Magnetococcus sp. PR-3: one gene and its partner. The protein of the gene in region 2 binds, or shares a complex with, the protein of the main gene of each other region. Links are inferred from orthologs where the notes say so. Each region holds a gene or a part of one and is shown on either strand. Other genes may lie near its edges.

Region 1 (2,766 bases), on a different replicon or contig from region 2:
AAGCTCAATGCAGCGGGTATCTATACCTTCCTGATTGGTGAATCGTTAATGCGCGGTGGTAAACCGGGTGAAGCACTGGGTGAGTTGCTGGCAGGCGGGTCTGTTTAAGTGTCGGTTAAGATTAAAATTTGTGGTATCACAAACCCAGCAGATGGCTGGGCAGCTCATGAAGCCGGGGCGGATGCCATTGGTTTGGTCTTCTATGCCAAATCCCCCAGGGCCGTTACCGCAGAACAGGTGGCGCAGTGGCGTCATGATCTGCCACCTTTTGTGTCGGTAGTCGGTCTGTTTGTCAACGCTGCCCCACAAGCCGTGGTACGTACCCTGGAGCTGTGTGCCTTGGACCGTATACAGTTGCATGGGGATGAAGCACCGACCCATTGTCGCCCATATGGGGCGCGGGCTATACGGGCCATACGGGTTGCTCAGGCAAGTGATCTGCTGGGTTTGGATCGTTGGCCCGTTGGGGCGCTGTTGTTGGATGCCAAGGTTAAAGGGGCCTACGGTGGTACGGGAGAATCCTTTGATTGGCAACTGTTACGGGAGACCAAACTGCCAAGGCCGCTGATCCTGGCAGGGGGGTTGAACCCGGACAATGTGGAGGCTGCTGTACGCAGTGTGCAGCCCCATGGGGTCGATGTCTCCAGTGGTGTGGAGTCCGCCCCTGGTCTGAAAGATCTCGACAAGATGCATCGTTTTGTTGCTGCGGTTCGCCGCGGCCAAAAGGATGCCGGTTCATAAACGCCCCGATCTTTTGTGTCGGTGAGCGTAATTTAACCTAGTTAGGTGGAACGATGACTGAAGATTCCCAAGCCAAAAGCTGGTTGACCCGTCTTCTGCCCAAGATCAAGAGTGAAAGCCGTCGGGCGCAAACCCCAGAAGGGCTCTGGATCAAATGTCCCAACTGTGGACAGGCGTTGTTTCAAAAAGAGCTAGAGCGCTCTTTAGATGTCTGCCCGCATTGTGATAACCACTTCCGTACCTCAGGTCAGCGACGTATTGATATTACGTTGGATGAGGATGGGCGTGAGGAGCTGTTGACCAACATACAACCGGCTGATCCCCTTAAATTTAAAGATACAAAAAAGTACCGTGATCGCGTAAAGGATGCCCAGAAAAAGACAGGGCAGAACGATGCACTGCGGCTTTTTAAAGGAACCATTAAAGGGGTGCCTGCTGTTGTGGCTGCGTTTGACTTCCACTTTTTGGGGGGGTCTATGGGGTCTGTGGTTGGTGCTAAAGTGGCCCAAGGTGCCCTGGCTGCAGCAGAAGCCGAGTGTGGCTATGTGCTGTTTGCGGCATCTGGCGGTGCACGTATGCAGGAGGGGATACTCTCTCTCATGCAGATGGCTAAAACCTCTGCAGCTTTAACCAAGTTGGAGGAAAAAGGGCTGCCCTTTATTGTGGTGCTTACGGATCCTACCAGTGGCGGGGTAACGGCCTCCTTCGCCATGTTGGGGGATATCCATATTGGAGAGCCCAATGCGCTGATCTGCTTTGCCGGGCCACGTGTTATTGAACAGACGGTACGCGAAAAGCTGCCCCCTGGCTTCCAGCGTAGTGAATATCTGCTGGAGCATGGTTTTTTGGATATGATTGTCAGCCGTGACAAAATGCGGGATATGCTGGCTGATCTGTTGGCCCGTATGACCTCCTGGCAAGAGCCTGTGCTTAACCGTGCAGACATGATTCCAGAAGGGAACGGCTCAGAGAACAGTGAAGAGTCTGCAGGGGCCTAACCCTTTGGATCCTGCCGCTTCCATTTTGGATGCTCTGCTAACGCAAAACGAGTCCCAGGCCAATTGTACCATTGACCTGGGACTTTCGCGTATGGAGGCGTTGTTAGCCGCCTTAGGGCAACCCCATGCCCAGTTAGGGCCGGTTATCCATGTGGCAGGCACCAATGGAAAAGGCTCTCTTATCGCATTTTTAACGGCCATGCTGCAGGCTGCAGGGTACACCGTTGCCACCTACACCTCACCTCACTTAATAACCATTCATGAGCGTATTCAGCGCAATGGGCAACCGGTTGATGATGGGCTGTTACGTGCCCAGGCACAGAGGGTGCTCGATACAGAAGCCTCTAAAGAAGCAACCTTTTTTGAGCGATTGACGGCTGTTGCTTTTGGTGTTTTTCAGATCTGGTGTGCAGAAGATCCTCAAACGGTGGTTTTGTTGGAAACTGGTTTGGGGGGGCGTTTGGATGCCACCAATGTTGTTCACCCCACAGTAACGGCCATTACCAGCATGGGGTTGGACCATCAAGCCTATCTGGGTAGCGATATGGCCAGTATTGCACGAGAAAAGGCTGGGATTTTGAAAAAGGGCGTGCCTGTGGTGGCGGCACCTGCGGATGATGAGGCACTTTCTGTCATCCAAGCTCACGCCCAGCAGGTAGGCGCACCTCTCCTGGCGGCAGGTTTGAGCTATCACTGGCAGGCTGGTCCTGCTGGGTGGTATGAGGATGAGGAGGGGCGGATTCCACTACCACAGCCTGCCTTGGCGGGCCATCATCAGTGGGATAATGCTGCTCAAGCGGTCGCTGTGGCCCGTCAGTTAATGCAAATGGGGTGGTCTCTCTCTAAGGATGATCTTAGGTCAGGTGTGGCTTCGGCATACTGGCCTGGGCGCCTGGAGCAGGTAGCGACGGAACCCTCAATCTGGCTGGATGGCGCCCATAACCCTGTTGCTGCACAGTGCTGTGCCGACTTTTTTCGTCAACAGGGTGGGGTGGATGTCATGCTTTTCGCTCTTATGGCCGATAAG
Region 2 (7,614 bases):
CCGGGCAACCATCCATACATTGAATGATGCTGTTCGCGGGGCTCAGCCTGAGGAAACACCAGACGCAGCTGCTGCAAACGTTCCACAGGTGGTTGAAGAGGCTGAGCCAGAACCTCTAGAAACAGAGAGGCAAGCGCCAGTTCCATGCGTTGAAGCGATTGAAGCTCCGAGCCCTGTGGTTTTAAATGAAGATCAGCAGCGGCAAATGTGGCGTCTACAGGGGTTTTTAGGTCGGCTTTATGTCTACGACTTTACCTCCAAAACCCGACAGGGGCAGGATAGCCGCTTGAAGGGCTTGTTGGATAAGGTAAAAGATTATCGGACACAACGCGGCTGATTATGTGTACTCATCTATATGTATCGATATTTTTGCCTTAATTTGGCTGAAATTTCGTTGAATAAGCGTCTAAAAGGGCAAAATCATCAGATTTTGCCCTTTTTCATTTTTGGCTCTCGATCACTCAGCCTTTTTGGTAGATGGTAAAAAAAGCGATGAAATAGGCGCGAATCAGTCAAAATCCCTCGTTTTTGTCATTTTTTTTACAAAAAAACGCCAGAAATGGCGATTTTCCCCTGAACCTTTTGTGTAACCTCTCTATACTGTTGGTGCGACAGAAATCGGTATCCTCTGTTTTGGATTGAATTTTGATTTTGGGGATGAGGTCGCAATGATCCCCCCGGTATGGCACCGGGGAAACTGAAGGGCAAAGGTATGTCCCCATCCAACTCATGGCGTATTCTGGTGTTGAACGGTCCCAACCTAAATATGTTGGGTCTGCGCGAGGCCTCGCTCTATGGTCATGAGACCCTGGCGGATGTTGAAGCATTGTGTGCGGCTAAGGCCAAACAGCTGGGGGCTGAACTCTCATTCTATCAATCCAATCATGAAGGGGCATTGGTAGACCGTATTCAGCAAGCTCGGGAAAATGCCGATTTAATCGTCATCAATCCTGCGGCTTATACCCATACTTCGGTGGCCATTCGGGACGCTTTGTTGGCTGCTGAAAAACCTGTGGTGGAGATACACATCAGTAATATCCACAAGCGGGAACCCTTCAGACACCACTCTTACGTTAGTGATATCGCCTTGGGACAGGTGGTGGGTTTGGGCATCCGTGGTTATGGTTATGCCATGGAAGCCGGTGTAGCCCACCTGAATGATCAGGCAGCATCCAAGCCATAAGGAAGCGTATTATGGATCTCAAAGAGATTCGTCAATTGATCAAAATGCTCGACGGCACTGATGTGTCGGAGATTGAGGTGTGCCAAGAGGGCAGCACCGTGCGTATTAGCCGTGGCGTACAGCAGACTGTTGTTGCGGCTCCTCAAGCCTATATGGCTCAAGCTCCTATGGCTGCGGCACCCGCTGCGGGTATGCCTGTGGCAGCACCGGCAGCAGCAGCAGCCCCAGCTGCTGGTGAGGTGGCTGAGGATCGAGGCAACGCGGTTGCGGTGACCTCTCCTATGGTCGGTACATTCTATAAATCCCCTTCGCCGGATGCGGCGGCCTTTATCAAAGAGGGGGATATTATTGAAAAAGGTCAAGTACTCTGCATCATCGAAGCGATGAAGCTGATGAATGAAATTGAGTCCGAGCAGTCCGGGCGTCTTGTGAAAATTCTGGTGGATAACGCCAGCCCAGTGGAGTTTGGTGAAGAGCTGTTCCTCATCGAGCCGGTGTAAGCCCATGTTCAAGAAAGTACTCATAGCCAACCGTGGTGAGATCGCCTTACGGGTGCACCGTGCCTGTAAGGAGTTGGGTATCCAGACCGTCGCTATTCACTCCACTGCAGATGCAGACTCTATGCATGTTAAAGTGGCAGATGAATCGGTCTGTGTGGGGCCTGCGTCCTCCATGGATTCCTACCTGAACATCTCTTCTATTATGGCCGCAGCGGAAGTGTCGGATGCGGAAGCCATTCACCCTGGGTATGGATTTTTATCCGAAAACCCGGAGTTTGCTGAGATCGTCAAAGCCTCAGGTCTGACCTTTATTGGTCCAGATCCTGAAGTTATTCGCTTGATGGGGAACAAGGTCCAAGCCCGTAAAACCATGATCGCTGCCAAAGTACCCGTGGTTACGGGCAGTGAAGGCGCAGTTACCAGTGAAGAAGATGCCCTGCGTATTGCGCGGGAAATTGGTTTTCCGGTCATTATTAAAGCGGTTGGTGGTGGTGGTGGCCGTGGCATGAAAGTGGTTCATGCTGAGGCTGGCTTGATCCGTGCCTATACGGTTGCCCGTAATGAAGCCCGCCAGTTCTTCCGTAACGATGCTATTTACATTGAAAAATTCCTGGAAGCCCCACGACATGTGGAGATTCAGGTTCTGTGTGATCGGCATGGTAACTCGGTGCACTTAGGTGAGCGTGACTGCTCTTTGCAGCGTCGTCACCAGAAAATTTTGGAAGAGGCACCTTCTCCTGCTGTCACCCCAGAAGAGCGTCATCAGCTGGGCACGTTGGCCGCTAAAGCCGCTCATGCTGTAGGCTATGAAGGGGCAGGGACCTTTGAGTTTTTGTACGATAAAGGCAGCTTCTTTTTCTTGGAGATGAACACGCGGATCCAGGTAGAGCACCCTGTAACCGAGATGGTTACGGGTATGGATCTGGTGAAAGAGCAGATCCGTATTGCGGCCAACCTTCCCATGAGTTTTTCTCAGGACGATGTGGTGCTGCGTGGTCACTCTATTGAGTGTCGAATTAATGCGGAAGATCCAGAAACATTTTTGCCTTCACCGGGTTTGATCAGCGAATATCATGCCCCTGGTGGTGGTGGTGTACGTGTCGACTCCAACTGCTATACAGGCTACCGGATCCCACCCCATTATGACTCTATGATTGGCAAGCTGATTGTTCATGGTCGTAACCGGGATGAAGCGGTTACCCGTATGCGGCGGGCGCTGGATGAGTATATTATTGGTGGCATTGCGACCTCCATTCCGCTCCATCAGCGTATTATGCAGGATGCCGCTTTTATTAGTGGTGAATATGATCTTCACTTCCTAGAGCGTTTTCTGGGTAAGTGAAGTCATTTAGTGAGGATTTAGACGGGTCTTTGATGCATAATCAGAGACCCGTTTTTTATATACAGTAGCCGCTTTGCGGTGCACCATCAGTGAAGGATTACCCCTGTGACTCAACGTGCTGAGGCCAAAGCCAACCTGGATCACCTAGAGCCCTTTATCGATAAAGAACACATTGCCCAGCGCGTTGCTGAGCTCGGTGTGCAGATTCGTGAAGATATGGTGGGTAAAGATCCGGTTCTTTTGGTGGTTCTTAAAGGGGGCTTTGTATTTGGTGCGGATCTGATGCGTGCTTTGGACCATACGGTACCTGTTGCCTTTACCACTTCACGGCCGTGTGAACATATCCCAATGTTTACACAGGAAGATAAAGTACTGCTGGAAGGGAAAGATATCTGGGTTGTCGATACGCTTTTAGATCAAGGTCATAGCGCTATGCGGTTGATGAAAGGTCTTGAACCGCTTAAACCCAGTTCTATTCAGTTTGTGGTGATGTTGCACAAAACGGTTGAGCGCGCGGAGAAAATTCCTGTGCGCTATGTAGGGTTTGAGGTTCCAGATACCCGCTTGGTTGGCTATGGGTTAGATGAAAAACAGCAGTTTAGGGGGATGCGTAACCTCTATGCCTGGTGGCAGTATGAGACATCACTAAATGCGGATGAACCCGAGGCATTGCTTTAATCTTCATCCCCGCGCAAACAGTACAGCTGTCTTTGTATCCCCCCATTGGCCTGGGCCGTTTTACAGCGTGTTCTCTGGCTTGCATGGTTCTGTTTCCGTCGCATCCTGCCCATCTTTTGGTTGAGCCATACATGCTGATCGTGCCCTGTCACACACCATACCTGGGCTAGGTTGAGGTCGGTTAGGGAGGGGGTCTCGGTGGTAGAGCAGAACCTCTAAGCGATTAAATATCTGCTGTATGGAACACTTAAGTAACACATACCTGAGACGATACGCCAACCGTTCAATCCGCCTTATCCCTTAAAGATGCTCAGTACACAAGTGCCATGTGGCCGATTGCTGTTGCCCCCCAAAGGCTTTGGTAGGTCGGTGCTGTTGTGTCCGCATAGAAAGTAAGGGCGTAGAGCACTCTTACCCGTCGCTCTGTTGATCATGGTCTGGGGTACGGCATCAAAGTAAAGGATTTTCTCTGTCCTTACTCTACATATAGAGCGTCGTAAAGTTAGAAGAGGCGGGTGATTCTCTGTATGGCCTCATTTTTAAAGACAAAGTTTGCCCAGCGCTTGATCGTAGAGATACGCTTCTCGTTTGACCAAGTGGGGATCGCTGGATCAGCTTTGGACTGAAAAGGTGCGGATGCCTATCCATGGGTTCGCTGTGCTATGTTGATAGGGTCAGTCTTGAAGGTTGTTGTCTTGCCGATTCATTAACGGCTGCTCTGTACCGCATCACGGTCCAAAAAGAGCTGATCCAACGCTTTGAAAAGATCCTTACGGGTATCTTGAAACTGTGTCATCTGCTGTCGGCCTGCTTCTACTTCACCATCATGCACCAAATGGACAATCTCACGGGCCAGTTCATGAATGTGTAAATGGGTCTTTTCTACCGCTTGGAAACTGTTTAAATGGCCCAGTTGTTGAGTGCCTTCCTGATAATACCACTGCCCAAATGCACACTCATGACCGCTGGCAACTTCTTGAGGTGAAAGGGCTTCTCGTTGACGTACAACAGCCTCAAGCTTACCCAGCCACGCGAGATGTGCTTGTTTAACCTCACCAATCTCAAAAGCATGGCCACCCACATCAAGGTGGTGAACCGAATGGTTTAGATTATCGCTGATTTCCTCAATGACATCGGTCAGTTGCCGGTTGTGGTTGTTGGACCCGGCAATATGCTCAATGGTCTCTACAACCCGCAGCCCCTGTTTTTGTACCTCAATCGAGGCACAGAAAATATCTTCTGCTGATTCTTTAACTTGGTAGGTTAACTGCTGACTGGCACTACTGGCTTGAGCGGCAGCTTCGGCACTGGCGGCCCCTTGAGCCGCATCTGTCGCGATGACCTCAGCATTGACGGCCGCTGCAGATGCAGCTTGAGCAACCTCTGAGGCGGCATCTTGTAGTTCTGTGGCGTTTTGCGTCACTTCTTGGGCTGCATGGGTTACTTGATGCATGGCATCCATAATGGCTTCAGTCGCTTGATCCTGTGCCATGACGGCTTCTGTAATGGCTTCATTGGAGTGAGAGATATCTGCGACCTCTCCACTTATTTGATCAAAGGCTTCTCGTACGCGGCCACTGATTCGTTGAATCTCTTCGACTTGACTGGCAATGGTGCTGGTGGCTTTGGCTGTTTCTGAAGCCAGCTCTTTAACCTCATTGGCAACCACAGCAAACCCTTTACCGGCCTCACCAGCACCTGCGGCTTCTATGGATGCATTGAGTGCCAGCATATTGGTTTGGCTGGCGATTTGGTTGATCATGCCAACAACTTTACCAATTTGGTCCGCTGCCGTTAGTAGGCTTCTCACTTCATGTTGGTTAAGTTGTACACTCTCATCTGCTTTTCGTGAAGCGTGGCTTGCCTGTTGGCAGAGTGCGTTAATGGCCTGCAAGCTGTTGCGAACCCTTTCCACCGCAGTTGAGGCTTGCATGATGGAGTCTCCAACACTGACAAGGTTGTTGTTTACCCCCTCTACATTGGTGGCCATCTCTTCGGCTGCTGCCGCGACTGTGGTGGCATTGCCACTGGCCGCTGAGGCATTGTCAGCAATACGTAAGACCGATTGCGAGAGCTCTTGTGCAACCTCAGTCATACGGGCGGCTTGAGCTTCGGTTTGGTCAAGGGCCTCTTTTTGACTGTAAACGGTACCATCCAGACTGGCATTCTGTCGTACCACCTCATTGGACCATTGGGTCGCGTTGTGGCTATCCTTGGTCAGTTGCTCACTGACATGGCGTAACTCTTTCACCACCGTTGCGACCGACATGGTTTGCAGAAGAATACCGCGGACAGTGTTTTCAAGATTTTCTGCCATGGCATTGACCCCCATGGCGACACGATCGAGTTCATCGGTCTTATGGGGAATGTGAATGCGTTGAATGAGTTCGCCCTGACGTAACTGTTCTAATGTGGCGGTAATCCGGTCAATACGGCGGGTCAGGTGCCCCACCATGATATGGCTACCCAACACCGTAAGAAGAACCAGAACAGCTGCAATAAGAATGTTGCTTTGAATCAGCTCATGAACAACCGCAAAAGCCACTTGGCTCTGTTTGGCAATGATCATATGCCACTGGTGTTGAGCAATGGGTTGGTTAAAACGCTCCCACCCTTTTAAATGGTTGCTGGATAGGGCTTTAACCGTCTGTTGATCGACCGCTGTCTTGGCCAGCAGTTTACCCTGCTTGGTTTGTAACAGTGCGGTAAAGCCCTGCGCTTGGAGATCACTCATCCAGCTGTTTAACTGTCTTTGTATGGGCTGTTCCACCCAGAGTAGGCCATCCAAATTACCTTCTACGATCAATGGCATGGCCGTCTGTAAATAGAGGCCTGGCTCTTTGGCGGTCGGGCGAGTGATAAAACGGTGGAATGGGCGATTGTTCTGTTGTTGAAAAAATGTTAGAGCGTCCCCATTAGGCATCTCTGTAAACTGCTCTTTACGTTCACCATATTCTAACTGAAGTAAGGGTGTTCCTTTGCTTTGAGTCAGCTGTAATCGGTTGTATTCAGGTTTGGCTTGGGCAATACGCTGTAAGAACATCTCCAGGTTACTTAAGCCTTCGGTCACCCCTTCATAATCTTCAAAGAGTAAGGAGGTGAAGGTGTTTTCCAGATCCTTGTGCGCAGCGATAACCGCAAGGTCGGCTTCGGTACGGTTTAGCCGATCTTCTAGCCTGGCCGCTGTGGCCAGCGCTTGTCCTTGGAGTCTCTCCTCTACATGTAACGTGAGTACATCGGCAATATGCCAGTTTGAGTAGAGACCTTGTGTGGAGATGACGGTAACAATTAAAAGGGTCGCAAGAAAAATAATTTTCAGACGCAAAGACATGGTTAAACCTATCTTGATAAGTTAAATGGTGGGTCTGCATCCATGCGATTTCAGCGGGATCATAAAAATAGAATGAGTCTAAATCGCCATTTTTGGTCGAGTTGTACATGTGTCAACTTTGACCATATATTCTCAAAAAATGCAGCTAATTAACCGTAAGCTATACTAAAAGAGCATAGACGAGCTGTGAGGGAATTAAAAGTTTTGCAGTGCATAAGGGGGGGTTATATCTAATGGAGTGTATGTACAGATAGGAGAAATAGGTATCTGTTTTGCATGATTAAAGATGTATATGCTTGATCATGTGTTGTCTGTTATAAACCGAGCGCATGCATATAGGAGAACGTATCGTGCTTTAGATGTGTAAGGTGTCCGATGAATTTTATGGTTGAGGGGTGGGTTGTAACTCAGAAATTTCAACTTTTAGGGTGTCTGCCCGCCCTGTGACTTGCATGAAAATGGGTGTGGAGGGGGGGGCGTTTAACCATGAACCGGGATGACTTAAGCGGATATCAAATTGATGTTTGCCTGAAGATTGAATGGCCCCTTCGCCAACGATATGTAGTTCTCCAGCGTTGAT

The links. Proteins that work in one complex are often made in the same cells at the same time.
Region 1: the proteins of accB (region 2) and accD are in contact, whole or in part, in a solved structure (PDB 8UXZ), measured with the Escherichia coli proteins. The link is inferred for Magnetococcus sp. PR-3 from one-to-one orthologs.

The regions. Positions count from the first base shown.
Region 1 is NZ_JBAHUQ010000001.1:146,153-148,918, reverse strand. It holds accD (acetyl-CoA carboxylase, carboxyltransferase subunit beta), read left to right. Parts: upstream 1-794; coding sequence 795-1,739; downstream 1,740-2,766. Other genes in the region: V5T57_RS00615 (bifunctional folylpolyglutamate synthase/dihydrofolate synthase), read left to right, coding at 1,744-2,766; V5T57_RS00625 (phosphoribosylanthranilate isomerase), read left to right, coding at 109-741; trpC (indole-3-glycerol phosphate synthase TrpC), read left to right, coding at 1-108.
Region 2 is NZ_JBAHUQ010000004.1:50,958-58,571, forward strand. The notes cover bases 199-2,938. They hold accB (acetyl-CoA carboxylase biotin carboxyl carrier protein), read left to right. Parts: upstream 199-1,194; coding sequence 1,195-1,683; downstream 1,684-2,938. Other genes in these bases: V5T57_RS04220 (hypothetical protein), read left to right, coding at 199-337; aroQ (type II 3-dehydroquinate dehydratase), read left to right, coding at 713-1,183; accC (acetyl-CoA carboxylase biotin carboxylase subunit), read left to right, coding at 1,688-2,938. In the rest of the region: more of V5T57_RS04220, read left to right, coding at 1-198; more of accC, read left to right, coding at 2,939-3,025; V5T57_RS04240 (phosphoribosyltransferase), read left to right, coding at 3,131-3,703; V5T57_RS04245 (methyl-accepting chemotaxis protein), read right to left, coding at 4,410-7,034; V5T57_RS04250 (DUF748 domain-containing protein), read right to left, coding at 7,417-7,614. UniProt on the Escherichia coli protein: This protein is a component of the acetyl coenzyme A carboxylase complex; first, biotin carboxylase catalyzes the carboxylation of the carrier protein and then the transcarboxylase transfers the carboxyl group to form malonyl-CoA.